Regions from separate parts of the Bradyrhizobium sp. 41S5 genome, predicted to be linked through region 3. Evidence: riboswitches for the same ligand, from Rfam matches in the RefSeq annotation. Region 3 holds a riboswitch; each other region holds the start of a gene.
The links. Region 3 has a riboswitch for cobalamin ahead of HAP47_RS35655 (ribonucleoside-diphosphate reductase subunit alpha). Riboswitches for the same ligand answer to the same signal wherever they lie in the genome.
Positions count from the first base shown of each region.

Region 1: linked by a shared signal. The riboswitch ahead of HAP47_RS07340 (ribonucleoside-diphosphate reductase subunit alpha) and the one ahead of HAP47_RS35655 (ribonucleoside-diphosphate reductase subunit alpha) in region 3 are both predicted to bind cobalamin.
Region 2: linked by a shared signal. The riboswitch ahead of metE (5-methyltetrahydropteroyltriglutamate--homocysteine S-methyltransferase) and the one ahead of HAP47_RS35655 (ribonucleoside-diphosphate reductase subunit alpha) in region 3 are both predicted to bind cobalamin.

Region 1 covers NZ_CP083721.1:1,572,184-1,582,619, reverse strand. The annotation lists gene HAP47_RS07360 (vanadium-dependent haloperoxidase) at 1-837, shown strand, start outside; gene HAP47_RS07355 (phosphorylase family protein) at 1,386-2,378, shown strand; gene HAP47_RS07350 (hypothetical protein) at 2,375-2,776, shown strand; gene HAP47_RS07345 (ribonucleotide-diphosphate reductase subunit beta) at 2,802-3,932, opposite strand; gene HAP47_RS07340 (ribonucleoside-diphosphate reductase subunit alpha) at 3,953-6,865, opposite strand; cobalamin riboswitch at 6,986-7,202, opposite strand; gene HAP47_RS07335 (hypothetical protein) at 7,427-7,951, opposite strand; gene HAP47_RS07330 (DUF6925 family protein) at 8,100-9,119, shown strand; gene HAP47_RS07325 (short-chain fatty acyl-CoA regulator family protein) at 9,305-10,436, opposite strand, start outside.
Region 2 covers NZ_CP083721.1:1,562,886-1,571,652, forward strand. The annotation lists gene HAP47_RS07285 (nitrile hydratase subunit alpha) at 1-277, opposite strand, end outside; gene HAP47_RS41530 (nitrile hydratase subunit alpha) at 280-522, opposite strand; gene HAP47_RS07290 (aromatic ring-hydroxylating oxygenase subunit alpha) at 618-1,673, opposite strand; gene HAP47_RS07295 (hypothetical protein) at 1,681-1,878, opposite strand; gene metE (5-methyltetrahydropteroyltriglutamate--homocysteine S-methyltransferase) at 1,938-4,283, opposite strand; cobalamin riboswitch at 4,387-4,589, opposite strand; gene prpB (methylisocitrate lyase) at 4,770-5,705, opposite strand; gene prpC (bifunctional 2-methylcitrate synthase/citrate synthase) at 5,716-6,888, opposite strand; gene HAP47_RS07315 (MmgE/PrpD family protein) at 6,899-8,449, opposite strand; gene HAP47_RS07320 (acyl-CoA thioesterase) at 8,446-8,767, opposite strand, start outside.
Region 3 covers NZ_CP083721.1:7,422,903-7,433,338, forward strand. The annotation lists gene HAP47_RS35650 (ribonucleotide-diphosphate reductase subunit beta) at 1-731, opposite strand, end outside; gene HAP47_RS35655 (ribonucleoside-diphosphate reductase subunit alpha) at 722-2,515, opposite strand; cobalamin riboswitch at 2,770-2,983, opposite strand; gene HAP47_RS35660 (hypothetical protein) at 3,656-3,853, shown strand; partial or broken gene HAP47_RS35665 (IS3 family transposase) at 3,949-5,071, shown strand; gene HAP47_RS35670 (DUF1521 domain-containing protein) at 5,796-7,292, opposite strand; gene HAP47_RS35675 (hypothetical protein) at 8,233-8,532, shown strand; gene HAP47_RS35680 (hypothetical protein) at 8,575-8,766, shown strand; gene HAP47_RS35685 (SctD/MshK family protein) at 8,885-9,778, shown strand; gene HAP47_RS35690 (hypothetical protein) at 9,812-10,348, shown strand; gene HAP47_RS35695 (tetratricopeptide repeat protein) at 10,351-10,436, shown strand, end outside.

The DNA of each region.
Region 1 (10,436 bases), 2.6 Mb from region 3:
GTCATTGATCCGAAGCAACTCTTCCTTCCTGGCGATCCGCCGAAATCTGGTACCCCGGAGTTTCAAAAGTCCTATGACGACGTCCGTGCCCTGGGCGGCGATCCAAGTCCTGTCACTCTAGGTGCTCGTCATGCTACTCACACGTCGCGAACTGGAACCAGCGATCACGATCCGTTAGACGAAAAGAACGAGACCTTCAAAGGCAACTATTGGGCCTACGACGGAACGGCACTCCTTTGTGCGCCGCCACGAATGTATAATATGATTGCGACCTCAATCGCGCTCAATGAACATCCGATCAGCGACGTCGCCGAGATGGCCCGCTACCTTGCGCTCGTAAATCTGGTGTTAGCGGACTGCGGTATCGGGTCTTGGACTGCAAAATACGAATATCACTTGGCACGACCGGTCACTTGGATACGTCTCCACGATCCGGACAAGTCGGTCGACGGCACCTTAAACCACAACTGGACGCCGCTCGGGGCCCCCGCGGATAACGCAAGTCCGACGAGCGCGAACTTGACTCCTCCATTCCCAGCCTACCCGTCGGGTCATGCCGTGTTCGGCGGAGGGCTCTTCCAGACGCTTCGCAAATTCCACGGAGATCTCAAATTCAGCTTCGTATCGGACGAGTACAACGGGCTGAACCGTGGACCGACCGGCGAAACACGTCCCCGAGTCGAACGAACCTTCCAAAGCTTGACGGAAGCCGAGAAGGAAAACGGTCGAAGCCGCATTTGGCTCGGTATTCACTGGCAGTTCGACGCCGACAACGGGATCAAGCAGGGCAACGCAATAGCCGACTACGTACTTGCGAACGCGCTGCAGCGGGTTTGAGAGCGAGGGCAAAGACCCGCAGAAAAATGTCTGAATGATCCTGGCGTTCTCGAGAGGCTCACGATGTCGATTTCCGTGATTATAGCCGTTGATCCATCAGCGAAGCTACCACTCGGATCGTATATCGGTGTCGGCGTATTCGGAGTCCGTACGAGTCCAGCCCAGCTTCCGATTGATACACCAGGCTCATTCATGACCTTAACTTTCCCGCTGCCGCCACCGCAGGTGACGCTGCCCGAGCCTGGCAGGTTACCGGTGAATATCGAGGCATCGACACACTCGGTCCGTCCAATCAAGTTGGAGGCGATTGTGCCGTTCGGCGGCGCGCGCCTTACTTTCCACGTTTTACCTGGAGGACCTGAGGACAGCAGATTCTCGATTGAGGGAGATGTATTGCACCCCCGCACCGCGACGCAAACCTGCGCCGTGAGATGCTTGCCGAATGGCGTGCCGAAGGGACCCGGCGAATGCGTGGAATGTGAGAATGATGATGTAATCGTTAGGCTGTGCTGCTGATGAATAACCCATGGCATAGCGTGACCTTAAGAGTGGTCGGCCTCGACGGGCAGCCCGTCCCCTTCGATTTCTTACGGATCAAGACAAGCTCGCAGCACTCCGAAAGGGGGACGGTTCTCTCAGACTTAGGCGAATCTACCTATACGGAACAGAATGCCGGAATATACAAATTCCAATACCAATTGAAGAATCCAAGCGCGTCGGTCTGGGCGGCGATTGAGCGCGGCAAGCGTCAGTCGATGCAACTCATCAGACCGGGCCTTCACGAATATTATTTCCGATTCGAGGAGAGATCCGGCGAGGGCCGACAAGCGCCCTTGGATGAGCCCGTACCGCGAGAGCAGGCTGATGGGATTGCATCCTACAGGTACGACTCGGATACAGGGGTTCCGAGCGCGGATATCGGTATCATCACCATGAAGATCGAGGAATTTCGTGCGGTTCTCAAGAGGTTTGTTTCCGACGATCGTGCGATCGATGGACAAAACCTTCGATACAACTTCCGCAAGTTCGCAGACAACGATGGCAACGAACTGACGGTCGCCATTGTCCGTAGCCGCCAGGGCGACGTCAATGCCCTGTATACTGCAATGGAACTTATCAGGGAGGTGCGCCCGAGGCTGGTCGTGCTCGTGGGAATTGCGGGGGGGCGTCCCGCAGGGGAGTTTACACTCGGGGACGTCGTGGTTGCGAGTAAGATGATTAATCTGACGGTCGATGCCGCCAACCCAGATGGTTCTAGGGGGTATGCGACCAGCGCCTCTGAACTTCACCCGGACGTCGAAAAGGTTGTCCTCAATTTGGAGGGGATGCGGGCCGCTAAGATCGCGCCTCTAAATCGGCCGTTGGTCCGGCGAATATGCATGAGGCCGCACTCCAAACGGCCACCATCGTGGTGCAAATACCGTGCGCGTGGGATCTCTCATTCCCAAGGTCAGGACGCCATTGGGGGTTGTACGCTGAGAGTGAGTACCGCTACAATTGAACCCCTCCACAGAGTTGTACGGATGAAGGGGGACGGATGATGGTGGCTACCAGCAATGCAGTCCAGATCAAGATTTATGCAGATCCGTCCGACCCGAATCCTACCCATATACTTCCTGACGTTCCGTGGTTCGCTGGGATAACAGCCCTACAGGCTATGATTATTGGCGAAGCGATGAACTCCACAAACTTTAGCTTCCGGGTCGAATACCGATCCATTTATGGCGCCCAGCTTGATAGCATCGACGGGGTAACTGATGGTTCGAAGCCAAATTGCTATTGGCTGCTGTGGATCAACGGCAAAGAGTCGTCGGTGGGCGCCAGCGAGGCCATCTTGTTCGAAGACCTTTCAAATCAAACCGCGCTCGTCGAATGGAAGTTTCAGGACGTCACCCTCGCCTCGCCCTCATCTCTTAAACTGAAAACGGCCACGCTCTAACAGCGTCAGAGCGCGCCGATTCTTCTTATTCCCAACTCAGTGCGCCGCCGTTCTGATATTCGATCACGCGGGTCTCGAAGAAATTCTTTTCTTTTTTCAAGTCCATCGCTTCCGACATCCATGGGAACGGATTTTCGGCCTCATCGAACACGCGCGCCAGTCCGAGTTGGGCGCAGCGGCGGTTGGCGATGAAGTGCATGTACTGCTCGCACAGCGCGGCGTTGAGGCCGAGAAAGCCGCGCGGCATGGTGTCTCGTCCGTAGGCAGCTTCCAGCTCGGCAGCGGCCCGCACCATTTCGCGGATTTCGTCCTGGAACGCCTTGGTCCAGAGGTGCGGGTTCTCGATCTTGATCTGGTTGACGACGTCGATGCCGAAGTTGAGGTGGATCGATTCATCGCGCAAGATGTACTGATACTGCTCGGCTATGCCGACCATCTTGTTGCGGCGGCCGAGCGAGAGGATCTGCGCAAAACCCGTGTAGAACCACATGCCTTCGAAGATGACGTAGAACGCGACGAGGTCGCGCAAAAACGCCTGGTCGGCTTCCAGCGTCCCGGTCTTGAAGTCGGGATCGTCGAGATGCTGGGTGTGCTTGATCGCCCACGCCGCCTTGTCGGTGATCGAAGGCACCTCGCGGTACATGTTGAACAGCTCGCCCTCGTCGAGGCCGAGGCTTTCCACGATGTACTGGAAAGTGTGCGTGTGCACCGCCTCCTCGAACGCCTGCCGCAGCAGATACTGCCGGCATTCCGGATTGGTGAGGTGTCGGTAGATCGCCAGCACGATGTTGTTGGCGACCAGGCTTTCAGAGGCCGCGAAGAAGCCAAGGTTGCGCTTGATGGCGCGTCGCTCGTCCTCGGTCAGGCCGTCGCGCGACTTCCATAGCGCGACGTCGGCCTGCATCGAGACTTCGGTTGGCATCCAGTGATTGTTGCAGCCGGCGAGGTACTTCTCCCACGCCCATTTGTACTTCAGCGGCAGAAGCTGATTGACGTCGGCGCGGCAGTTGATCATTCGCTTTTCGTCCACGGAGACCCGGCCGCCGGTGCGGTCGATGGCACCAAGGCCCGTCTGCTCCGGCATTGGCCCCGTGAGCAGAACCGCCGGGGCCGGTTTGCGGGCGGTGGAGGATGCGTTGTCTGACCAGTCAAGCATGGTGGTTTCCTTTTCTCTGCTTACTGGCAGGCTTCGCAGTCGGGGTTATCGATCGAGCACGCCATGACCGTAGTTAGATCCGGCGCGGTGACGGCGGAGGACACGTTGACGGCCGAACCGGCGGACATCATCGAGACCGAGGTCACGGCGTTGAGCTTGCCGTCGGTGCCCTTCAGCGTCGACTTCTCGACATGCGTCGCCGAGCGCGAGCGCAGGTAGTAGGTCGTCTTCAGACCGCGGGTCCACGCCAGCCGATACAGCGCATCGAGCTTCTTGCCCGAGGGGTTGGCGATGTAGAGGTTGAGCGACTGCGCCTGATCGATCCACTTCTGGCGGCGGGATGCCGCTTCGATCAGCCAGGCGCTGTCGATCTCGAACGCGGTCGCATAGAGCGCCTTGAGGTCATCAGGGATGCGGTCGATCGAACCGACGCTGCCGTCGAAATATTTGAGATCGTTGACCATCACCTCGTCCCACAGGCCGCGGGCCTTGAGGTCGCGGACCAAGAACTCGTTCACCACGGTGAAATCGCCCGACATGTTGGATTTGACGTACAGGTTCTGGTAGCCGGGCTCGATCGACTGCGCGACGCCGCAGATGTTGGAGATCGTCGCCGTCGGCGCGATTGCCATAACGTTGGAATTGCGCATACCGATGGTCCGGACGCGGGCGCGCAGGCTGGCCCAGTCACGGGTGCTGGAGCGATCCATATCGAGGCCGCTGCGGGCATCCGCCAAGAGTTCGATCGAGTCGATGGGCAGGATTCCCTGGCTCCACAGCGAGCCCTCGAACGACGGATATTTGCCGCGCTCGGCAGCCAGGTTCACCGAAGCCGAAATCGCGTAGTACGAGATCGCTTCCATGCTGGTGTCGGCGAACGCCACCGCCGCATCGGACGCGATGGCGATCCGCATTGCTTGCAGTGCATCCTGGAAACCCATCAGGCCGAGGCCGACCGGACGGTGACGCAGGTTGGAACGGCGCGCCTCGGGGATGGTGTAGAAGTTGATGTCGATGACATTGTCGAGCATCCGCATCGCCGTCATCGTCGTGTTCTTCAGCCGGATTTCGTCGAGCGACCCATCCTTGATGTGGTTGAGGAGGTTGATCGAACCGAGGTTGCAGACCGCGGTCTCGTCATCAGAGGTGTTGAGCGTGATCTCGGTGCAGAGATTCGACGAGTGGATCACACCCGCATGGCGCTGCGGCGAACGCAGGTTGCAGGGGTCCTTGAACGTGATCCAGGGATGGCCGGTCTCGAACAGCATGGTCAGCATCTTGCGCCAGAGGTCGGTGGCGCGGACCTGCTTGGACACTCGGATCTCGCCCCTCGCCGCCTTGGATTCGTAGAAGGCATAGCGTTCGGCGAACGGCTTGCCGTAGAGGTCGTGCAGGTCGGGCGTCTCGTCCGGCGAAAACAGCGTCCATTCGCCGTCGGCTGCGACCCGCTGCATGAACAGGTCGGGCACCCAGTTGGCGGTGTTCATGTCGTGGGTGCGGCGGCGGTCGTCGCCGGTGTTCTTGCGCAGGTCGAGGAATTCCTCGATGTCGATGTGCCAGGTCTCGAGATAGGCACAGACCGCGCCCTTGCGCTTGCCGCCCTGGTTGACCGCAATCGCGGTGTCGTTGGCCACCTTCAGGAACGGCACCACGCCCTGGCTCTCGCCATTGGTGCCCTTGATGTGGGCGCCGAGGCCGCGCACCCGGGTCCAGTCGTTGCCTAGGCCGCCAGAATACTTCGCCAGCAGCGCGTTGTCCTTGACCGACTTGAAGATGCCGTCGAGGTCGTCGGCCACCGTGGTCAGGAAACACGACGAAAGTTGCGGCCGCAGCGTGCCCGAATTGAACAGCGTCGGCGTCGAGGCCATGAAGTCGAACGAGGACAGCAGATTGTAGAACTCGATGGCTCGCGCCTCGCGGTCTATCTCGCGCACAGCAAGGCCCATCGCGACCCGCATGAAGAACGCCTGCGGCAGCTCGATGCGGTTGCCGCGCTCGTGCAGGAAATAGCGGTCGTACAGCGTCTGGAGGCCGAGGAACTGGAACGCGAGGTCCCGCTCCGGCTTCAGCGCCGCCGCCAACCGCGGCAGGTCGAAGCGCGCGAGATCGCCGTCGAGCAGTTCGGCCTTGATGCCAGTCCTGATATAGGCCGGAAAGTATTCGGCGTAGCGCGTCGCCATGTCGGTCTGCGAGGCGTTGGCCGGGGTACCCTCGACATGGGACAGCACTTCGGTACGCAGCTTGTCGAGCAAAAGCCGCGCGCTGACATAGGCGTAGTTCGGCTCCTGCTCCACCAGCGTCCGGGCGGCCATCACGGAGGCCAGCGCCAGTTCATCCTGGCTGATGCCGTCGTAGAGATTACGGTGGGTTTCGGCGAGAACGGCGGCGGCGTCCACGCCTTCCAAGCCGGCGCAGGCCTCGTTCACGATCAGAGCGAGGCGCGCATTGTCGAGCGGCACCTTGCCGCCGTTGGCGAGCGTCATCTGAAGCTGCGGACCGGCCTGTGGCTTGACGGACTTGACGGCGTCCTGCTCCGCGCGCTGCCGGGTGCGCTCGTCGCGGTAGAGCACATAGGCGCGCGCGACCTTGTGGTGCTCGCTGCGCATCAGCGCCAATTCGACCTGGTCCTGCACGTCCTCGATATGGAAGGTGCGGCCTTCGCTCATCCGGCGCGACAACGCGGCGACGACTTCCGCCGTCAACTGCTCGACCACTTCATGGACGCGGCGCGAGGCCGCCGCCGTGTGGCCCTCGACGGCGAGGAACGCCTTGGTCATCGCGACCGAAATCTTGCTGGCGTCGAAGCGCGACACCGTCCCATTGCGGCGGATCACCTGCATCGGAAGTTGCGCTTCCGGTGCGGCATGTGAATCTGGACGCAACTGAATGACAGGAGTGGCTTTCGCCAGTTCGCGATCGAGAGACAAAGACATCGGCAGGCCCCGTGGAAGAAATGCAGTTGTTATGGGGGCTGGATTTGCGACAGGCGCCAGATCGCATGGCCGGCGAACGCCGGGCATGGCAAACGAGCAACCGCCGGACACCCCGCCCGTGGACGTTCTGATGTCACGGCAGGTCTCCTGGCTCGCAGGTCGTCGCCACGCCCTGTCTTCCCAATGCGCACGGCGCATCAGTGACTTAAATCGGGCGTGACTCACTGCTTACAGTTGCGGGGGCAGCGCCGGAATCTCGCAGCATGTGCGATTCACCGACTTCCCTCTTAGCCACCAAATCTTGCGATCCAATGGAACCATGACATCTATATGTGGTGATATTCGCCGCGAAGTGTCAATGGGCGGTTAATGCCTTTACTCAAAAAATCGCTTCGCAAGACCCTCTCGAGACAAATTGGCCCCGTTATCCACATCGGGGGGCATTTGAACTCCCGTGTCCCTCCGGAACGTGAGGGGAGAAGACATGACGAGACTGCACCGATTCTGTCAGCGACTCAAAGAGACGTTTGCGACCTAAAGCCGACCCAACACTCCCATCAATCAGATCTGCTCAGACGATGCGGTCGTGCCAGCGGCCTTAGCGAGATCAGCCTTACGCCAGCCATCGATTATTTCAGGGTGCTTCAGCAATCGCGCGACCACGTCCGGCGAGTATGTCCATAGCCGAATAGTTTGTCCGCGCTGGATGAAAGCGTTTCCCTTTGCGGGGAGCCGACCATCCTTTGTCCACCGCTGGCGCTCCCGCGGTGTCACTCCGAGAACTTCCTCCAGCATCTTGATCGGGACCTTCTCGTCGCGAAGCTGGCCGAGCCTTGCATCGATTTCCGAGACAAGATTGGTAATCTCGACTATGTCCGCATTCAGGGACCGGGCCGTCACGCAGCCGCCTTGTGTTTGAACCTGATCGGCAACGCATTTCAGCTGTGTTTTGACAAGCCGGATAGATTGCTTGAACCTTTGATGCGAGCCGATGGTTAAGTCAGCTTGCGGCTCGAAACGGAATGTCACAACAGTACCTTCTCGCTTCACTTCCAGAAATCGACTTTTAATTGGTGAGACAATCATCGTGCTGATCCAAACGACATCCCATTGTCAACCCCGGGTATAAGATCGCGGTCTAATCTGGTCCCATCTACGGAATTAGCAAACTCTTGGCTCATTTGATATCAAACCTGTCACTAGCGGACATCGCTTCCTCGCGTAGCGAGACCTCATGACTGCGATCGACCCGGTGAAGCTACTCATCATCGAGCAACTCCAGAATCCCACTACACAATGGAGTGTCGGGACTTTCGGCGGCATTGCAGAATTCTCTCGGGATGTTGATGAGACGGGAAACTTGACGATAGCTGGCGAAGCTGTTCGCGTCTTCACAGCTCGCGGCGGCATTGAAATCAAACTTCGCGGCGGAATTCGTCCGTTCGCTTCGGAAAGCATAACCAAAGATTCCTGGAGCCATCGGGTTTCGCTGTGTCTTCGCGAGGCCGATTGCGTGATGAACCGCCGGACCACTTTGACTGAGCTTGGCACCGATAAGGACGCTCTGCGAGTAGACGACCGACGAGGCGTTCTATTTGATCTCGGCCTCAAGGCGCTTCAGGCTGATCTCTGCATACGGGTCGCCGACCTGAAAGCTGTTGAACGACTGCGCGAGTATACCGGCCGCCCCCTATTTGAGGTCGGAAATCCGGCAATCAGCGTGATATTTTCGATCAACCCGCATCGCGTCTTCATCAGTCGCATCGGCCGGGTCGAAGTGTACCAGCCCATCCCGGCCGAGACCGAAAAGAGCCCAGACGGACCGCACACCCACGTCCTACCAAAGCTTCTGAAGAGCCGCCGCACGCATCCTGCAACTGAACCCGTGCCAGAAGGCTGGATACCATGCGCGCACCTTTATCCCGCGCACCCTGCTAAGGATGCTTTCGGAACGGCAATTCCTTTCGCGATCGCCCATCACGAAGCTTTCCAGAAGCTGCACAGGAAATGGGGATCTCCCGAGGTTCACAATCTGAAGAAGCGCGTCTTGGCCGCCATCGAAGAAGATCTGGGGCCTCAATCGATTGCCACGCCTCGGAGCCGCGAGGGCCGCACAGCAATCCGCGTCTCACTGCGGCAACTCAAATCCCAGGGACATAAGGGATTGTCGTTAGCGAGATGGCTTCAAACACACGATCGTGCGGAGCCACGCGAGGATGATGAACATGGTGAGAGATATCATCAAACCCATTGAGGCGTGCAAGCTCGGGGCGACTCAATACGGACCCAACCACCATCGATGGTTTGTTGTTAGACTCACATGAGCCCATACAGGCAATGGGGTCAAACATTGCGAGCGGCCCTCGCAATCTTCTCTCAAGAGACAAGACGACATCGGCCAGCGACGCACCCGGTATCACGTCCAAATAAAACCGCGGTTCATGACGTCGCATACGGGGCGAAGCGGGAGCGCGTCTCGTCGATCTGAAGCGCGCGGCCGATTGGCGGGAAAGCCCGCTGCGCGCATTCCGGACGTTCGCAAACCTTGCAGCCCATCCCGATCGGCGTCGGCACCGAGGGATCGGTCAAGTCGAGCCCCTGCGAATAGACGACGCTTCCCGCATGACGGATGTCGCATCCCAGAGCGACGGCAAATGTTTTCGCGGGGGCCAGATAACCGCCACGGCCATGCGACACGGTTCGCGCGATCCAGAGATACGTTCGTTCGTCCGGCATTCGCGCGAGCTGCGTGAGTATCCTTCCGGGATTGGCGAATGCCTCGTACACGTTCCAGAGCGGGCACGTTCCGCCCACGCGGGAAAAGTGGAAATCGGTCGCAGACTGACGTTTTGAGATATTGCCGGCGCGATCGACCCGAATGAAGAAAAACGGAACGCCGCGCGCGTTGGGACGCTGCAACGTGCTCAACCGGTGGCAGATCGTCTCAAAGCCGACATCGAATTGTTGCGTCAGAAGTTCAACGTCATAACGCCTTTGCTCCGCCTGTTCGAGGAATAGCGCATAAGGGAGCACCAAGGCGCCGGCGAAATAGTTGGCGAGGCCGATGCGGGCAAGACCCCGCGCTTCCTTGCTGATCAGGCCGGCCTTGTCGACCAGTGCCTGAAGTTCGCGATCGAACGACAACATGGCAATCTGCGTGCCTAACTGGAACGCCTGTTGTCCCGGCCGCAGGCGGCGAGACAGATGAAGCGTCTTCGTCTGGGCGTCGAACCACCTCTGCGTTCCCGCAGCGATATCATCCACGCCGTCGATCACGATACGTACGCCAAAGTCGCTTCCGAGGTAGGAAGCGAGCGCCAATGCCGCTTGCCCCGCCTTGAGGTTGATCTTGAGAGCAATCTGCTCGGCGGCCTCGTCCAGTTCGGCGATGTAGTTGTGATTGGCGTAGAAGAAGTCGCGGACCTCCTCGAATGCCGTCGAGGGCAACATGGCTGCATCCCCTTGGCGGTCTTGTCCAAGGCGCGCCGCCAGTGCAGCAGCCTGCTCGACCCCCTGTCGTGACCTGCGATGCAGCCCGACCAGAACGCGCCCCACGGCCGGCATGTTAAGC
Region 2 (8,767 bases), 2.6 Mb from region 3:
TCGTCTCTGGCGGTTGGACCGGAATGACCATATAGCGGGTATCGGCCGTCGTATCCCAGACGCGAATCTCGATTTCGGGCGGCAGATCGAGGCCCATTTCACGCAACACCGTGCGTGACTCGCGGACCGCGCGGGCGCGGTAGTCGAGATCTTTGTACCAGTCAGGCGGCAGACCAATGATGGTGAAGGCCGTGCAAGAACACAGCGTGCAGACGATGACGTTGTGGACGGTGTCCGTGTTCTCAAGCGCTACCAGATGTCGATGATGCGCCGGCATGCTCAGACCCAGTTCGGGACTGCATCCTTGCCGTTGGCAAACAGCCGCTGACGGAAGGCAGGATCAGTCCACGCCTTGGCGACGACCCGGCCGCCATTTCGCGGCACCCATTCTTCTTCGGCTGCATGGGTCATGGTCTCAATGAAAGGCTTGGGCTCCATGCCCCGCTGTTCGAAGACGGCTTCGATCGCGGCGACCCGGTTCTCGATGGGGGCGACTTGCGACGGGCGGGACAGGGTATTCATGGGGCTTGCCTCCGACTGACGTCCGAAACGACGACCAAGATTGACACAATGGACGAGCCCTTACCAGCTTCCGGGCAAGGAAGCCGGCGGGCAAACTAACGCGGGTTTCCACAATCGCGCAGAAGTGTTCGCAATTCCCGTATCGGTGGAAAGACCTCCTGATTCCAATCGGCACCTTGTTCGTCGAATGCGGCTTGCTCCATTTCGACGATCTCGCAATCCTCGGCGAAGACGCGATCGGTGAACCAGGCGAGAACCGGCCACGCCAGATCGAGAATGCCGGGAATCTTGGGTTTGCGGACCGACAGCACGATGAAGGTCCGATTGCGGCGCTGTTCGGCGTCGACGGGCGTGTACCCCAGCCACACGCTCAAAACTGGCTTGTCGTCGCGGGTCCACATGCGGAGCGTTTGATGGGGATAATCCGTCCGCACCGTCATGAGGTCACGTGCCGTGCGGGCGCTGCCGCGCAAGCTGCCGACAATCACGGTCTCACCGAGTGGCGGCTTCTGGTCCGGACGAGCGAAGCTGTAGTCGACTTCCATCCAGCCGTCGCCTTTGCGACTTGCGAGATAGCGAGGCGTCACGTTGCCCGTGGTGCGGCGGTGCAGAAACTGATGGTTCATATCCATCAGGTTCTCGTGCATGAAGGTGTAGTGGCAGCGGACGATCTTGCCGAACCGGCGGCTCTTGTATCCCGGCTCGGCAGCGTGCCCGATCTGCGCGAGCGGATCGGTCGCCGGCGCGGTGCCCGGCCAGACGAAAATTATGCCATTGCTCTCGAAGCAAGGATAGGACCTGACGCCATTTGGCAGCTTGCCTTTGCCGAGATAGGGCACATCGACGCATTGGCCCGAGCCGTCGTAGCGCCAGCCATGATAGCAACAACGCACGGTGCAGCCATCTACGGTGCCTTTCGAGAGCGGCACTTGCCGGTGTGCACATCGGTCTTCCAGCGCAAACACATCGCCTTCGACCGGGCGTACCAGCACGATGGGCTCGCCTGCAAAATGCCCCGCGAAAGTCTTGCGGGGCTTGAGTTCATGCGACCACGCGATCGGGTACCAATAATCCGGATTGGATCCGACCTTTCGGAGGTCGGAATGCGAGCGGGCTGTGGTTGCCTCAACGCTGAGATTTCCAACTGTCATTGCCAGATCAAGCGGCTCCTGTCGGTCCTAGATGCATGCTCATGATCTGCTCGGGTGTCTCGATGATTTCGACACGCTCTGCATCGCCGCCGACAAAGGCGAGGATGGTCCGCTCACCGTCACGCCACATGCTGCCGACCAGGGCGATGTTGATGTGGACGGGTTTGTTCGTTTCGTGCCGCGTACATTCGATCCAGAAGCGCATCGGTGACCTCAATGAAATGATGGAGCGCGCGGTAAGCCCGCGCGCTCCGGGGGCGTGCCTCAGGAGGCGTGCCGCATTTCACGCGCGGCCGCCACCATGTTGACGAGGGCAGGGCGCACCTCTTCCCATTTGCGGGTTTTGAGTCCGCAATCCGGATTGATCCAGAGTTGGGAGTCGGTCAGCCGCTTGCGCGCGAGCGAGAGCAGTTCGGCCATTTCGCTGACCTCCGGAACGCGCGGCGAGTGGATGTCGTAGACGCCGGGTCCTATCTCGTTCGGATATTTGTAGGTCTTGAAGGCGTCCAAAAGTTCCATCTTGGAGCGCGAAGTCTCGATCGAGATCACGTCTGCGTCCATGGCGCCAATCGCGTCAATGATGTCATTGAACTCCGAGTAGCACATGTGGGTGTGGATCTGGGTCTCGTCGGTCACACCGCTGGAGCAGATGCGGAAGCTTTCAACGGCCCACTCGAGATAGGTCTTCCATTCCGACTTCCGCAGCGGCAAACCCTCGCGCAGGGCAGCCTCGTCGATCTGGATCATCTTGGCGCCGGCCTTTTCAAGATCGGTCACTTCGTCCCGGATCGCGAGCGCGATCTGCCGACACGCCTCGCTGCGCGGAACGTCGTCGCGGACGAACGACCAGTTCAGGATGGTCACCGGCCCGGTGAGCATGGCCTTCATCGGCTTCTGTGTCAGTGACTGGGCGTAACGCCACCACTCCACCGTCATCGGCTTGGGGCGGAAAACGTCACCGAACAGGATTGGTGGACGGACATAACGTGATCCATACGACTGCACCCAGCCATGCTTGGTGAAGGAGAAGCCCGACAGTTGCTCGCCGAAGTACTGCACCATATCGTTGCGTTCGAATTCGCCGTGCACCAGCACGTCGAGGCCGATTTCCTCCTGCCAGCGAACCGCGCGGGCGGTTTCTTCCTTGAGGAACTGCTCATACTGCGCATCGCTCATCGCGCCCTTGCCATGGGCCGCCCGCGCGTTGCGGACCTCCGTTGTCTGCGGGAACGAGCCGATCGTCGTGGTCGGGAAGGCGGGCAGCCCGAACCGCGCGCGCTGCAATCCAGCTCGCTTCGTGAACACGTTCTGGCGCCGGCGCATGGCATCGTCGATCGCTGCCATTCGCTTCGCCACATCCGCATTGTGAATCTTATGCGACGTTTCGCGCGAACGCGCCGCGGCGTCCGATGCCGCCAGCGCGTCGGCGACTTTGTCCCGGCCGCCGGCGAGGGCCGTGCCCAAGGTGGCCAGTTCGGCGATCTTCTGCACCGAGAAGGCAAGCCAGCTCTTCACATCCGGATCGAGGCTGGTCTCCTGTTCGAGGTCGATCGGTACATGTAGCAACGAGCAGGAGGGCGCGATCTGCACCCGGTCCTGGCCGAGCTTGGCAACCGCCGGTTCCAACCGCTTGAGCAATGCGGAAAGATTGGAGCGCCAGATGTTGCGACCGTCGATCGCACCGAGCGAGAGGACCATTCCCCTCGGTGCGGCGCTGACGATCTTGTCGAGTTGTTCCGGCGCGCGAACGAGATCGATGTGAAGCCCGGCAACAGGCAGCGAGAGGGCGGTATTGGTGTTGTCGCCCAGTCCGCCGAAATAGCTGGCGAGCATGATCTTCAGGCCCGGCACCATTTCCGCCAGCAGTGCATACGTCATTTGAAGCGCGCCCTGCGTTTCGCGGTCCGCGTCCAGCACCAGGCATGGTTCGTCGATCTGGACCCATTCGCAGCCTTCGGCGGCGAGTTGCTGCAAAACCTTGACGTAAACCGGCAGCAAAACGGGCAGTAGGGACAGCGAGTTCAGCGCCGCATCCTTGCTTTTCCCAAGCTTCAGGAAGGTCACCGGCCCAAGCAGGACCGGCCGGGTCTTGTAACCCAGCGCCTTGGCTTCCCGGTACTCGTCGACCGCCTTGGAAGAGGACAGCTTGAAGATCTGGCCGGCGCTGAATTCGGGCACCATGTAGTGATAATTGGTGTCGAACCATTTCGTCATTTCCTGCGCTGGCACGCCATGCGGCGTATCGTGTGCGTGATGCGCATGATCGCAACTCGCATCGTGATCGGAGCCTTGGGCGCCGCGGGCCATGGCAAAATACGTCGCCAGCGACACATCGCCGCCTTTCCAGCCGTACACTTCCGGAATGGCACCGACCATCACGCTGGTGTCGAGTACCTGGTCGTAGAACGAAAAATCGTTGGATGGGATGACGCTGACGCCGAAGGACTTCTGGCGGGCCCAATTGGCGGCGCGCAAGCCGACGGCCGTTTCACGCAGTGCCTGCTCGCTGGACTTGCCGGACCAGAAGCTTTCCAACGCCATCTTGAGTTCGCGGCGAGGACCGATACGCGGTGTTCCGAGTGTTGCGACGGGAAGTGAGGAAATAGACATGGCTTACCCCGATGTTGGGGGCGCGGGCCACGTGACACGTCTGGACTCCGGGCGAAAGGTGGCGCGCGGGGTCGCAACCGCACCACCGAGACACCCCGCCCGAGTACGTTATCCTGTCGAGGCAGGTCTCCTGGCTCACGGGTCAGTGCTGTTGTCCGGTCTTCCCAAAGCCCTCGCGGGCCTCAGTGACATTGTTGGACAACGGCTCACCGCTTACAGTTGCGGGGGCAGCGCCGGCATTCAACCGGCTTCCCTCTTAGCTCCGGGCCAAACCGAGCCCGCAGAACCACGACAGCACAGGAGTTAAGGTCAAGTCCGACCGCAGTCAATGACTGTGATTGGAAACACCTTGGTATTGCTCAATCACCCGTTACCGGCGACATGCCCTTAAATCCGTAGAATTGAGTTCCGATTTCAATCCGTTCGCCGCCTTGGCGGCGCCGGTGCAGGTTGGTGTCCCGGAGCGAACAGCGTCGGAAACAAGGGCTACTTCGAGCCCACGGCCCGCTGCGGCATACCTTCGGGAATGATGGTTTGGACGATCGAAGCGTCCAGCGCCTCGTAGTCGTGCAATCCGATCGTCGCATACAGCTCGACGCGGGTCTGCATTTGGTCGACGATCTTGTGCGTGCCGCCGTCGCGTGCGATCGCGGCATAAAGCTGCTCTTGCGCCTTGTTGGCGACCCGCAGCGACGACACCGGCCAGATCACCATCGAATACCCCATCTCCTCGAATTCGGACGCGGTAAAAAAGGGCGTCTTGCCGAACTCGGTCATGTTGGCGAGCAGGGGAACGTCGGGCATCCGCTTGGCGAACGCGCGGAACATTTCGGCAGTGTTGAGCGCCTCCGGGAAAATCGCGTCCGCACCGGCCTCCATATAGAGCTTGGCACGGGCGACAGCGCCATCCAAGCCTTCGCTGGCGGCTGCATCGGTCCGCGCAAGAATGACGAGATCGCGCCGCGCCTTGGCGGCCGCGGCGACCTTAGCGGCCATGTCGTGCGCATTAGCCAGCTTTTTGTCGTTGAGATGACCGCACTTCTTGGGAAGGAGCTGATCCTCGATGTGAACCGCACCGGCGCCAGCTTCCTCAAAGACGCGCACCATGTGCATGACGTTGAGCGCCTCGCCGTAGCCGGTATCGCCATCTACCAGAAGCGGCAGGCCCGACGCGCGGGCGATCTGCCGGATGAAAAACGCGACTTCGTCAACGGTGATGATGCCGAGGTCCGGCAGTCCCATCGAGGCGGTCATTGCGGCGCCGGAGAGGTATAGACCCTCGAATCCTGCGTCCTTGGCCTGGATGGCCGACATGCCGTTATGGGTGCCGGGCAGGCGAAGGATACCTGGACGCTTCAGCAGCGCACGAAAGCGGTAGCCGGCGGTTTCACGCAGGAGTTCTGCTGCGACGAGATAGGACACTTGTTTCTCCTTACGCCGCACGCGCCGACGAAGGCGGCAGGTCGCGGGCCTCCAGCGGAACATAGCTGCGGTTTTCCGGGCCAACGTAGTTCGCGGCCGGCCGAATGATCTTGTTGTCGATCCGCTGCTCGATAACGTGGGCTGCCCAGCCCGAGGTGCGCGAAATCACGAACAGGGGCGTGAACATCGCGGTCGGCACGCCCATCGCGTGGTAAGAAACCGCGCTGAACCAGTCCAGATTGGCGAACATCCGCTTGGCATCGGCCATCACGGTCTCGATGCGATCGGCAATCTCGAACATGCGCATGCTGCCGCCTTCGACGCTGAGCTCGCGGGCTACCTGCTTGATCACCTTGTTGCGGGGATCTGAGATCGTATAGACGGGATGTCCGAACCCGATCACGACTTCCTTGGCCTCGATCCGTCGGCGGATGTCGGCTTCGGCTTCATCGGGTGTCGCGTATCGCTTCTGGACCTCGAAGGCGACTTCGTTGGCGCCGCCGTGCTTCGGTCCGCGCAGCGCACCAATCGCGCCGGTCACCGCCGAATACAGATCGGCGCCGGTGCCGGCGATCGATCGGGCGGTGAAGGTCGAGGCGTTGAACTCATGCTCGGCGTAGAGATTGAGCGAGGTATGCATCGCGCGTTCATGCGAAGCCGAGGGCGGCTTGCCGTGCAGCAAATGCAGGAAGTGGGCGCCGATCGAATCGTCGTCGGTCTCGACTTCGATCCGGCGGCCGTTGTGGGCATAGTGGTGCCAGTAGAGCAGCATCGATCCGAGCGAGGCCATCAGGCGGTCGGCAATGTCGCGGGCGCCGGGCGTGTTGTGGTCGTGGCTCTCCGGCAGCACACAACCGAGCGCCGAAACGCCGGAGCGCATGACATCCATCGGATGCGCCGCCGCCGGTAGTTGCTCCAGCATGTTGAGTACGGCGCGCGGCAGGCCGCGCAGCGCCTTCAGCTTAGTCTTGTAGTTGGCGAGTTCGACGCGGGTCGGCAGGCTGCCGTGCACGAGCAGATGTGCAATTTCCTCGAATTCGCAGACGCCGGCGACATCGAGAATGTCGTAGCCGCGATAGTGCAGGTCGTTGCCGCTGCGGCCGACGCTACAAAGCGCCGTGTTGCCGGCGATAACGCCGGAGAGGGCTACCGACTTCTTTGGCGCGGGTTTCAGATCGGTCATGTTGTCCTCCCTATGATCCTGCCGTGCGTCGCGCCGCGGTCTGTGTAGCCGGCTTCCAGTCGAAGATTCCGTAGCTGGCGGGCACCCCCACCCGTGAGGCGTCGACGGAAAACGTCAGCTCCGACAGCTCGCCGGCGCGTAGCGACGGCAACCGTTCGACGGCGGCGATGAAGCGATCCTGTTCGGCGGGAGCGATGACGCCTTCGGCCAGGGTGCGGAACTTGCGGACGTAGTCCGGCCGCTTGAACGGGCGCGCGCCCAGCGGATGCGCGTCGGCAACCGCGAGTTCATCGCTGATCGTCGAGCCGCCCTTCAGCTTGACGATGACGCGCCCGCCGAACGCCTTTTCCTTGGGATCGTGGCTGTGATAGCGCCGGGTCCACTCGGGATCCTCGACGGTGGAAATCTTATGCCAGAGTTCGACCGTCGACGGACGGGCTGCGCGCTCGCGCGCATAGGATTTTTCGTGGTGCCAGCCACCGTCTTCGAGCGCGACCGCAAAGATGTACATGATGGAATGGTCTAGGGTTTCGCGGCTCGCTTTTGGATCCATCTTCTGCGGATCGTTGGCGCCGGTGCCGATCACGTAATGGGTGTGATGGCTGGTGTGGATGACGATGCTTTCGATCCCGGCGAGATTGCCGATTTTCGGCCCCATCCGCCGCGCCAGATCGATCAGCGCCTGGCTCTGATACTCCGCCGAATGCTCCTTGGTGTAGGTATCGAGGATGGCGCGCTTGAGTTCGCCCTTTTGCGGCAACGGCACGGTGTACTCAGCCTTCGGGCCGGAGAGCATCCAGGCAATGAAGCCGTCTTCGCCTTCCCATGCCGGCGAAGGGGCACCTTCTCCGCGCATAACGCGGTCGACCGCCTCGATTGCCATCTTGCCCGCGAACGCCGGGGCATAGGCTTTCCAGCTCGAAATCTCGCCCTTGCGGGACTGACGGGTGGTGGTGGTGACGTGCAGTGCCTGCTGAACAGCTTGATAGATCGTCTCGGTCGAAAGGCCGAGCAGGGCGCCGATGCCGGCGGCTGCCGACGGGCCCAGATGAGCGATGTGGTCGATCTTGTGCTCGTGCAGGCAGATGCCCTTCACCAGATCGACTTGGATCTCATAGGCAGCCGCCAATCCGCGCAGCAGGTCCTCGCCGGAAGCGCCGCAGTGCTGCCCGACCGCGAGCACTGGCGGGATATTGTCGCCGGGGTGCGAGTAGTCGGCAGCCAAAAACGTGTCGTGGAAATCCAGTTCGCGGACAGCAACGCCGTTGGCCCACGCCGCCCATTCCGGTGAATAAGTCTGGTCGCTCGGCAGGCCGAAGATGGTCGCGCCGGGATGCCGTGGATGCGCCTCCGCCTGAGCGCGGGCGCTGACGACCGGGTGCCGCGCGATCGAAGCGGCCGCGACCGCGGCGTTGTCGATGATGCGGTTACCGATCATGTCGACGACAGGCTCTTCGATCCGGACCGGATCGGATGCGACGGACGCGATCTTCCACGCCAGTTGATCGGCTCGGTCGAGATGTTCGGCGGACTTGTAGGTACGGACCTTGTGATGCTTCACGAAACGGTTTTCTCTGACGTGTGGTGGCATATCGGTTCGATGGCGGCCGGCCGCCCGTCGGCGTCCACGGCGACCATCTCGAACGTTCCTCGAATGACGGATTGACGCTGCCCGCTCATCAGGTTCTCGCGCACCATCTCGACCGCGACCGTCATCGAACTTCTGCCGACGCGGTCGACGCGGGCAATCAGTTCGATCAATTCGCCGACCCGGATCGGCTCGTGGAATTCAATCTTGTCGGATGTAGCCATGACGACGTTCCGGCGCGCACGACGGGTGGCGGCGACGAAGGCGGCCTTGCCCATCAGGCTCAGCGCG
Region 3 (10,436 bases):
ACATCGACGATGTCGTCACGGACCGAGCGCGTCACGGCGCCGGTCTCGCGGTGCCATTCGTGAAACAGCTTGATGACGCCCTCGCAGTGGAGACTCTCGTCGCGCACCGACCAGCTTACGATCTGTCCCATGCCGTTCATCTTGTTGTGGCGCGGAAAATTGAGCAGCATAGCGAAGCTCGCGAACAACGCCATGCCTTCGGTAAAGGCGCCGAACATAGCCAGGGTGCGCGCGACATCGGCCACGGTGTCAATGCCGAACTCGTGCATGTAGTCCGCCTTGGCGCGCATTTGCGCATAGCTGCGAAATGCCTCGAACTCGGTCTTGGGCATGCCGAGCGTCTTGAGCAGCAGCGCATAGGCGTCGATGTGGACCGTCTCCATGTTCGTGAAGGCCGCCATCATCATCTGGACGGTGAGCGGCTGGAAAATCGGGATGTATCGCTTGAGATAATTGTCACCGACCTCGATGTCGGACTGAGTAAAGAAGCGAAAGATCTGGGTGAGCAGCGCGCGCTCGCTGGCGGTGACGCGGTCCGACGCCCAGTCCTTGAGGTCGTTGCCGAGCGGCACCTCCTCGGCCATCCAATGCGTCTGCTGCTGACGCTTCCAGAACTCGTAGGCCCAAGCGTAGCGATCAACGTCATAGCTGCCCATCGAGTCAAGGAGACCAACGCGTCCCTTGCCGATCAGCGTGCGCGGATCGACAGACGAGAGATCGATCATTGACATGCGAGGCACTCCTCATAATCGGTGCGCTGCGCAGGCGGCTGCCGCGGCGCGGCCTCGTCATCGTCGACGATCTTGCCGGCGAACGCCGCGCGCGAGATCGATTTTGAACGGCAGTAATAAAGGCTCTTCACCCCACGCTTCCACGCCGTCCAGTGCAGCATGTGGAGATCCCACTTATCGACCTCGGCCGGCAGATAGAGGTTGATTGACTGACTCTGGCAGATGAATGCGGCCCGGTCGCCTGCAAGCTCGACGATCCAGCGCTGGTCGACCTCGAAGGCGGTGCGAAACACCGCTTTCTCGTGTTCCGACAGAATGTCGAGATGGGCGACCGAACCCTCCTGCGCAATGATCGACTGCCAGGTCACCGGGGTGTCGGCGCCCTTGGCGATCAGTACCCTGGTCAGATGAGGATTACGTACCGAGATGGCACCAGACAACGTCTTGTGGGTGTAGATGTTGGCCGGGATCGGCTCGATGCATGCGCTGGTGCCGCCGCAGATGATGCTGATCGAAGCAGTCGGCGCGATCGCGATCTTCTGGCTGAAGCGCTCCATCACGCCACGTTCCAGGGCGTCCGGGCACGGGCCACGCTCGCGAGCAAGGGCGACGGATGCCGCGTCGGCATCACCCCGGATCTTCCGAAACATCTTTAGATTGAATGATTTCGCCAAGCCACTCTCCATTGGAATGCCATTCGCCTGGAGGAACGAGTGGAAGCCCATGACGCCAAGTCCGACGGAGCGCTCGCGCAGGGCGGCGTAGCGGGCCCGCTTCATACCCTCCGGCGCCGTCGTGATGAAGTGGGTGAGCACGTTGTCGAGGAAGCGCATGACGTCCTCGATGAAGCCGGGTTCCTCATTCCATTGGTCCCAAGTCTCGAGGTTGAGCGATGACAGACAGCACACCGCGGTGCGCTCCTCGCCGCGATGGTCGATGCCGGTCGGGAGCGTAATCTCGCTGCACAGGTTGGAGGTCGAGACCTTGAGACCGAGCTCGCGCTGGTGCTTGGGAAGCGCGCGATTCACAGTGTCGATGAACAAGAGATAAGGCTCGCCTGTCTGCAACCGGTTCTCAAGAATGCGTTGCCATAGCTGTCGCGCGTCGATCTCGCGGACGACCTCGTTCGTCTTCGGGCTGCGCAGAGCGAACGCGGTGCCGGCGCCCACGGCACGCATGAACTCGTCGGTGAGGTTGATGCCGTGATGCAGGTTGAGGCTCTTGCGGTTGAAGTCGCCGGACGCCTTGCGGATCTCGAGAAACTCCTCGATCTCGGGATGCTGGATATCGAGATAGACCGCCGCCGAGCCGCGCCGCAACGAGCCCTGGCTGATCGCCAGCGTCAGGCCGTCCATGACGTGGATGAACGGGATGACGCCTGAGCTGACGCCGCCCTTCACCTTCTCTCCGATCGAGCGAACATTGCCCCAGTACGTGCCGATACCGCCCCCGTTGGAGGCAAGCCACACGTTTTCGTCCCAGGTGCCAACGATGCCTTCGAGCGAGTCGGACACCGAGTTAAGGAAGCACGAGATTGGCAGGCCGCGCGTGGTGCCGCCATTGGACAGCACCGGCGTGGCTGGCATGAACCACAGCCGAGACATCGCGTCATAGAGACGTTGGGCGTGCGCAACATCGTCCGCGAAGGCACAGGACACCCGCGCGAACATGTCCTGGACGCTTTCGCCGACGAGCAGATAACGATCGGTCAGCGTTAGCTTGCCGAACGCGGTCAGCAGGCCGTCGCGCGATCGATCGAGCGTGAGATCGGACGGCTTTGGCAATGGCGCGAGAGGCCGCGGCAGCGGAGGCGATGACGGCGGCGGCACAACACACCGCTGAGGCGCGGCAGACTTTGGCCGCGCCGGCCACGGCCGCACACTCGGCCACTCAATTAGATGACCATGCTGATTGAAATCGTAAGACGACGACATCGGCAACCCCGCGATGTTAGGGGGGGAAGCCACGCGCACGACTTGCGAGGAGACGGGTCAAACGTCCCAGGCTGCAAGCGACGCACGGGGCACCCCGCCCGAGGACGTTCTATTCTGTCGCGGCAGGTCTCCTGGCTCGCGGGTCGCTGCGGCTGTCGGCCTTCCCGGTGCTGTCGCGGCCAGTGACCATTATGACAACCGCTCGCCGCTTACAGTTGCGGGGGCAGCCCCGGAATAGCCGTTACCGGCGCACCGGGTTCTCTCTTAGCTTCCACCCTACTAGATGCAGAATGGAAGACCGTGGCAGATCTACATACAGACGCCGCGCGTCGAGATTCGTCAAGGCTTGTGGCAGGGGAGTCGAGACGCAGGACGCCACGTCCGCTCCGGGTCTGGGCCCGCAACGCTGTGTTCGAGCAAATGCCCCCCTGCTTCGGCCCATTCCGTGAAAAGAGTGGCAGCATTTTGATTTCGATGCTCCGTCGCGATGACGGGTGCCTATGCGAGTCCGCGTTGGATAGGAATCCGTTCGGCGAAGGTTCCGGGCGATGCTGGCGAGGGATAATCTCATGACGCGCAACGTTTGGCTTGCAATTCAAAGCGGTCGAGAATGCGATGCGCCAGCAAGGTGTTGCTCTTCTTGTGGAACTGGCGTGAGGTGCGTCCCTGCCATGATCGTGCGATCTCGGTGGCTTGCCGCGCGCGCCAGATCGAGCGCGATAGCTCCACAAATGCTTATGGTACCACTGAGCCTTCAACGCGCAACAGTCGCCGTCGCGCTTGCTGACGTGGCCAAGTGTTTTGGCGCCATGATTTACCAGAGCTCCGATCGCAGTAATGACCGTGCCGGCATACGGTTGTCCTCACTTGCGTGGTCATGGATGAAGCCGCCAAGGAGGCTCGATCTTAGTCAGCTTTTCGCAAGCTGTCCCTGCTAGCATGAAGCGGATAGGTCATCTCGCGGCGACGCCGCTATCCGGGTGTTACGACATGAACGCAGCCGATATTAATGCAACAGCGCCGCAGGTTGGCGCCCCCTCCGACACCGCCGAGAGCGGCGGCGATGACACGCGTGCAGCGCTACTGCGCCGAGCATTCGAAAAGGCTCTCGTTTCCGTCGCCACGCAAGTCATAAGCGATTCCCAGTCGGATATGGATGAGGCCATGAGCGAGCTTGATGATGGGTGAGCCGATGCTCGGCGCCACATAGAGATACAGCCCGCTGAGCTGCTGCCGGTTTGATGGACACCGAGATTAGGTGTTTCATGAAGCCGGAGGTGGCGATGAAAAGACGGAAGTTCAGCCGCGAGTTCAAGGTCGAGGCGGTCAAGCTGGTGCGGGACCGTGGGGTGTCGGTGGCGCAAGCCGGCCGTGACCTGGATGTTCATGAGAATGTTCTCCGCAAATGGGTGAAGGAGTTGGGCTCCGACCCGGCGCAAGCCTTTCCCGGCTACGGGCAGATGAAGCCGGAGCAGCAGGAGATCGAGCGGCTGCGCCGTGAGGTCGCCAAGCTGAAGGCCGAGTGGGATATCCTAAAAAAGGCCGCAGCCTACTTCGCGAAGGAAGCGACATGAAGTTCGCCTTCGTCGCGAAGCACCGGACGATCTGGCCGGTGGCATGGCTATGCGATGCGCTGGGAGTGTCGCGGTCGGGCTTCCATGCCTGGCTGAATCGCTCTCCCAGCACCAGATCCCGCAGCGACGAGGAGCTCGGCGGCAAGGTCAAGGCCAGCTTCGCCGCCAGCGACCGCACCTATGACGCACGCCGGGTGTGGCGTGACCTGCTCGCCGACGGGGCGGATTGGGGCCTGCACCGGATTGAGCGGCTGATGCGCCTGCAAGGCTTGCGGGCGCGGCCGCGACGTCGGCGCTTGCCGAAGGACAGCGGCGATCGACAGCTCGAGACCGTACCGGCGAACCTCCTTGACCGGCAGTTCGCCGCCGAGCGGCCGAACCAGAAGTGGATCGCCGACTTCACCTATCTCTGGACGGCCGAAGGCTGGCTCTATGTCGCAGCGGTGATCGACCTGTTCTCACGCCGCGTGGTGGGCTGGTCGATGAGTGCCGCCATGACGGCACAGCTCGTGACGGACGCATTGTTGATGGCCGTCTGGCGGCGCGGCAAGCCGGATGCACTGTTGCATCACTCCGACCAGGGCAGCCAGTACACCAGCGAGCAGTTCCAGCGCCTGATGGCCGACCACGGCATCGTTTGCAGCATGAGCTGGAGAGCTTCTTCTCCTCGCTCAAGACCGAGCGTACGGCCAACAAGATTTATCGAACCAGAGATGAGGCACGCGCCGATGTGTTCGACTACATCGAACGATTTTACAACACGACCCGCAGGCACTCGACCATCGGCGATCTCAGCCCGCTTAAGTTCGAGCGCAAGGTGGGATTAGCTTAACCGGGTGTCCATCAAACCGGCAGCAGATCACGCGTAGTGATCGAATCGAAGACGTACCAAGTGAAACTTGGCACGTGCCACCAGTTAGATGCGCATTCAATGATCTCAGATCCGAGCTGCGAGCGGGTCCCGCGAATCCGAATGCACCGGGATCTTTTTGGCGGCGGGCTGCTGCGATTTCCTTTTAACGTCCCTAGCAGCTTACTTTGACGGGAATGGCGATGCTCAAAGCCCATAGCGCCTCCGGCTTCCTGAGAAGCTGATGGATGTTCGGGGGGCGCAAGGGTTCACGCCCGGCTTCGGAGGCTAAAGACAGGCAGAGCTCAACGCGAGGCAGGGCTTGTGCTTTTGAGCCGACGGTAGATCGCGCCGTCGAGGCAGCCCTCAATCCAATTTGCGATCTTGACGGGATTTTCACTGCGACGCTTGCGTCGGCATGACTTTGACATGCAGACAAACCTGAGAGCACCGTTCCTGTGCAGCGCCTCCATCGCCGACAACGGGCGGGAACGCGCCACAGCAATTCTGGCCGCGTAGCCGGGCCTGGAGGCCCTCCGCCCGTTTGTCGGGGCGAAGGCTGCGATTGCCGAGACAATCTGACTGTTACCGTCGATCCTGAATCGATAGATCGCCAAGCTGCCCTTCTCGCGGCCGTTTGGCGAAAATGAAAGGCGGGCGCTAGCGCCCGCTTCCACGAGTTTCCGACACGCCCCGGGATCGGGCCTCATGCCGGCTGTGCATGGCGATGGAAAATGCGCTGGAACATGCTCTCGCGCATCATCGTCTTGAAATCCGGTGGCGCATCCGGGTTCTCATTGTGGTTGATCACCGCCTGCGTCACCTTGCGTCCGGAGTTGTCAACCCACCCCTGAGTTGTCTCATGGATTGTCTGAGCGCCATCGGACGTCAGCTGATCAAGCGTCCGCCCAGCATTAGACTGCGTGACCTTCAGATTGTTCTTCCCATCCTTGTCGTCACCGAGCCCCTCCACAACCATGGCATTGTCGCCGTTGGTGATGGTGAGCTTCGAGGAGATGGTTTTTCCTTTGCCATAATCGACCGTGTCCACCGTGATCTTCGTGCCGTCGTCGAGCTGGAAGGTCATACCTTTCTTGAAGTCGAAATCGTCCTTGCCGTCGCCATTAGCATCGACGTGAGGATCGCCGTGGATCCTCGAGACATGGCCGGTCTGGTTGTTTCTAACGGTCCAGGTGCCGTCCTTCTCATCGGCTGTGATCGTATACTTATCACCAAGGTTGATCGTCGCCTTGCCGTCCTTGACCTCGTGCGACCACACTGGCGCTGGCTGAGATGACGGCGCTGGCGCCTGAGCGACGGCAAGCGGAACCATCGCAAGAGGTGGCGGTGGAGGAGGAACGAAGAACACGGGTGTTGCAGTGGCAGGCGCTGCGCTTGCAGACTGGTAGCTGCCCGGCGCGCGACCCTGTTCGCCGGCATCGATACTCGCCTGATTCACCACGCCGCCGGCGCCATCGACCCAGCCTTGGCCGCTCTCATGGATCGCCTGGGCACCATCGGGTGTCAGCTCATCAAGAGTCATGCCGGCATTGGACTGGGTCACCCTCAGATTGTTTTTGCCATCCTTGTCGTCGCCGAGCCCCTCCACAACCATCGCGTTGTGACCATTCGTAATGGTCAACTTTGAGGAGATGGTCTCACCATTACCGTAGTCGACATTATTGACGGTAATCTTGGTCCCATCGTCGAGCTGGAAGGTCATATCTTTCTTGAAGTCGAAGTCATCCTTGCCATCCCCGTCCGCGTCAACATGGGGATCTCCATGGATCTTCGTGACATGGCCTGTCTGGTTGTTGCGAACGGTCCAGGTGCCATCCTTCTCATCGGCCGTGATCGTATATTTGTCGCCGAGGTTGATCGTGGCCTTACCATCCTTGACCTCATGCGTCCATACCGGATCGACGGAAGGCTCTAAACCCGAACTTTGCTGGCTCAACAGCATGGAAGGAGGAGGCGGCGGCGCCATCATGTACATGGGAGCAGCCACAACTGGAGTGACGACCACCGGAGCGACAACGACGGCAGCACCTGCCGGCAGGTACTGGTAGGCACCTGTTGGGGCATACTGCCCCAACAGCGCGCCGAAAGCGGGGCTGGCAACCACCCCGTCAGACCCCACTCCATTCACCGTCGAATCGAGTGCGCCGACCACGGGGAGACCGGCCACGGGAAGATACGCCATTTAGTTCACTCCTGTTGCATCGAAGAAAGCGGTAAAATTGCGAGCGTTGCGCTCAATCAACTAGGAACCATTTTAGAACGCACTCCTGCCCGATGGGGAGCGAATGGATGCTTCTCGCTGCCGGCGCCGGCAACCCTGATGAGCCCCCCCCCTCCTCTCGTCGGTTTGGCACGAGCATGTCGCACGCATCCAAGTTCCAAGACTGTACCAGCAGTACCTGTCGAAAAGCTGACGACAACAAACCATCGACTGAACATCACAGCCCTCGTCAGCAGACACGGGCTGGGGATCGCATGATTGCTCGCAGCCGCCTTCCACGACAGACCACCTTTAGGGAATATCCACGCTCGCCGATCACCGGTAACATGCAGTCTCGCACCCGACGATCGACTGTCCGATGTCAGCTACACTGAGTAGGCCCTGCTCCTTGCGAGGCCTCAATAAGCGACGAGGTCTCACCGCGAAGCCGCCAGTCGCCCCGTCGGACCAGGACCCCCCCCCCCCCCCCCCCCCCCCCGTTGGGCGCTATCGATGCAATCTCTAAGTGCCGGCGATCACACCACCAGTCTCCGCAGCAGCTCTCACCGACAAACGCAACAACCCGGCCGTAGGCCCAGCGACCGGGCCTGATCGCCGGACCACGCACACCCGTCAGAGCTTCGCTGCAAGCTTCACCAGACCAACGAATTGCGCCTGACGCGCAGGGACGTTCGCCGCGCCGATATCGGCTCGGCGTCAGGCTGATCATACGCGCGGCCAGGGAGGCAAATGAAGCTTGCAAGCTGTCAGCAGGTGATGAGCTTCTGCAAAGTGCCGCCCCAATGTTCTGGAACGCGAGACTCGTCAGCTTCTCGAAAGGTAGCGCTCCTAGCATGAGGCCGCTGAACTGTAGGCGAGGAGTCGCCTATTGAGCGTAACAAGACGAGCATAGGAGAAGTCGATGATTGGAGAAATGATCGGAAGCGCTGCCGGCGGACGGTTGGGCGGACCTGCCGGAGCTGCGATTGGTTCCGCCGTGGGCGGGGCCCTTGATCACGCCTTTGGAAAGGTGATCCACAAGCTGGGGTCCGAAGATAGTCACCCCGACAAAGCTGCCGACAACAAGAACGCTGAAACGAGCAACGTACAGCCCAAGACCGATGGTCTCGGCAAGAACGCAGAGCTGGGCCTGAGCAGTCTGGGGGGCGAGCACGTCTTTCTTTCTATTCCTGCCATCGTATCGTCGGCCCGCCCGACGTAGCAGGCCACAACTACGACACACGACAAAGAAAGGTGAATAGACATGGCGGTTAATAGTGTTGGCGGTAACGGTGCCGCTCCTGCTACTCAGCAGACCCAGGATGCCGGTTTCCAGAACCAGATGGCTGAGTTCGAGCGTGTTAGCCAAAAAGTTCAGGCCCAGGCCGTGGCGATGCGCAGAATTACGACCGAGCTCTCTTCCGAGAAGAAGGTCGCCGACGAACGCGTCCAGTAAATCTGCAAGGCGGTTGGCTCACCGAGTCGCTACCGTGTCCGCGCAGTGAATGACGAACTCTGCAAGAGCCGTACGGCGAACTGCCGTACGGCTTGTCTCGTTATTCAGGAGATGATCCGTGAGCGAATCGATTTCTCTCGAGTTTGAGGTCTTATCGGGACTCTATGCCGGGCTTAGGGGCAAAACCGCTATTGGGGCCAGCCTCATCGGCAGCGGCCTCGATGCCGATCTGATCTTCTTTGAACAAGGGCTCGAACCGCGCCACCTTCGCATCACCCCGCATACCAATTCGATCGAGATCGAGGCCCTTGCAGCCAATATCAGACTGGACGGCCGCGAGAATATGCCCCCAGGCGAGCGCGTTAGTGTTCCTCTTCCTGCCGTCGTTCATGTCGGCGCCATGTCCATTCGCTGGTCGACGCAAGATTTGCCGCAAGGTGGCTCAAGCAGCCGCTCTTTTATCTGGATCGTAGTGCTCAGCCTCGTCTTGCTCAGCTCCATGGCGATCGGCGCCGTCTCGCCCATATTCGCCCCTGACGATAACGCAGTGCCGCCGAGCACAGACGCATCGCCTGTGGCCGACATTGCCGCCAAACCAGCCATCAATCGTCTGGATGCGAAGGCCGCTGATGCAACTGCCGAATTGCTGCGGCAGGAGGTTGAACGAGGAGGCCTTCTTAATATCAAGGTCGGTTCGGGGCACGGCGTCGTGACCGCGGAAGGAACCGTGACCCCAGCCCTTGGCGCAAAATGGCAGGAAATCCAGCAATGGTTTGATCATCAAACCAACGGAACTCCTGCCCTTGTGAACGCGGTCACCGTCAAGGACGAAAAGGCGCCGCCCTCAATCTCGGTCCAAGCGGTTTGGCGCGGAAGCGAACGTTATCTTCTTATCGGCGGCCAGAAGTATTTCGTGGGAGCGCTGCTGAGCAATGGATGGACCGTCGATCGAATCGAGGATGGACGAGTGCTGCTCAGTCGGAACGGCCGCTTCGCTGCACTTCCCTATTAATGTTTTCGCCCTGCAGGAAGAAAGGAGAAGCCTATGGCCCGACTGCCCCAGCACCCTGTAGGGTCCGGCCCCTTGTCGCAGGGGTATGACGCGGGGGAGCATGCATCGGTCAACGGCCCGCCCCCCCCGAAAGCCGACCACATCGAAGTCGAGGGCGCTCATGCAGATGGCGCCACGAAACAGGCGTCGTGGCGAGACGCATCCGCTCAGGATCTGACAATTGATCCTGCGAGCGAAGCCGCGCTCGAGGTCGGCCCGATCGATGCAATCTCGCGCGTCACTCTCTTCGAGAGGGCTGCTGGCGCAAATGAAATCGACCCCCGCGCTGTACTTGCGTCACTTTATGGCCACAATCTGTCACAAGGCCTGCTCTCCTTCGTCATTCCACGCCTGCGTCATCCGGACGTGCTGCGCGCAGACAGGCATGGTGCTCTTCTGGAGCGCTTAACGCAAACGCTGGAATCAACGCCAGACGACAAGACGGCCGGCGAATGCTTGGCGATCCTGCAGCAAGAACTGCGGCGGTTCCTTCTGCTCCGGCAAAATCAGAACAGCTTGATCAAGGGCTAGCCATGATCGAATCGGATCGAGTGCAGGATGCGCGCACCTCGGCCCCGGACGTTTCCAAGTCCGGCGATATCCTGCTGATCTCCGGGCC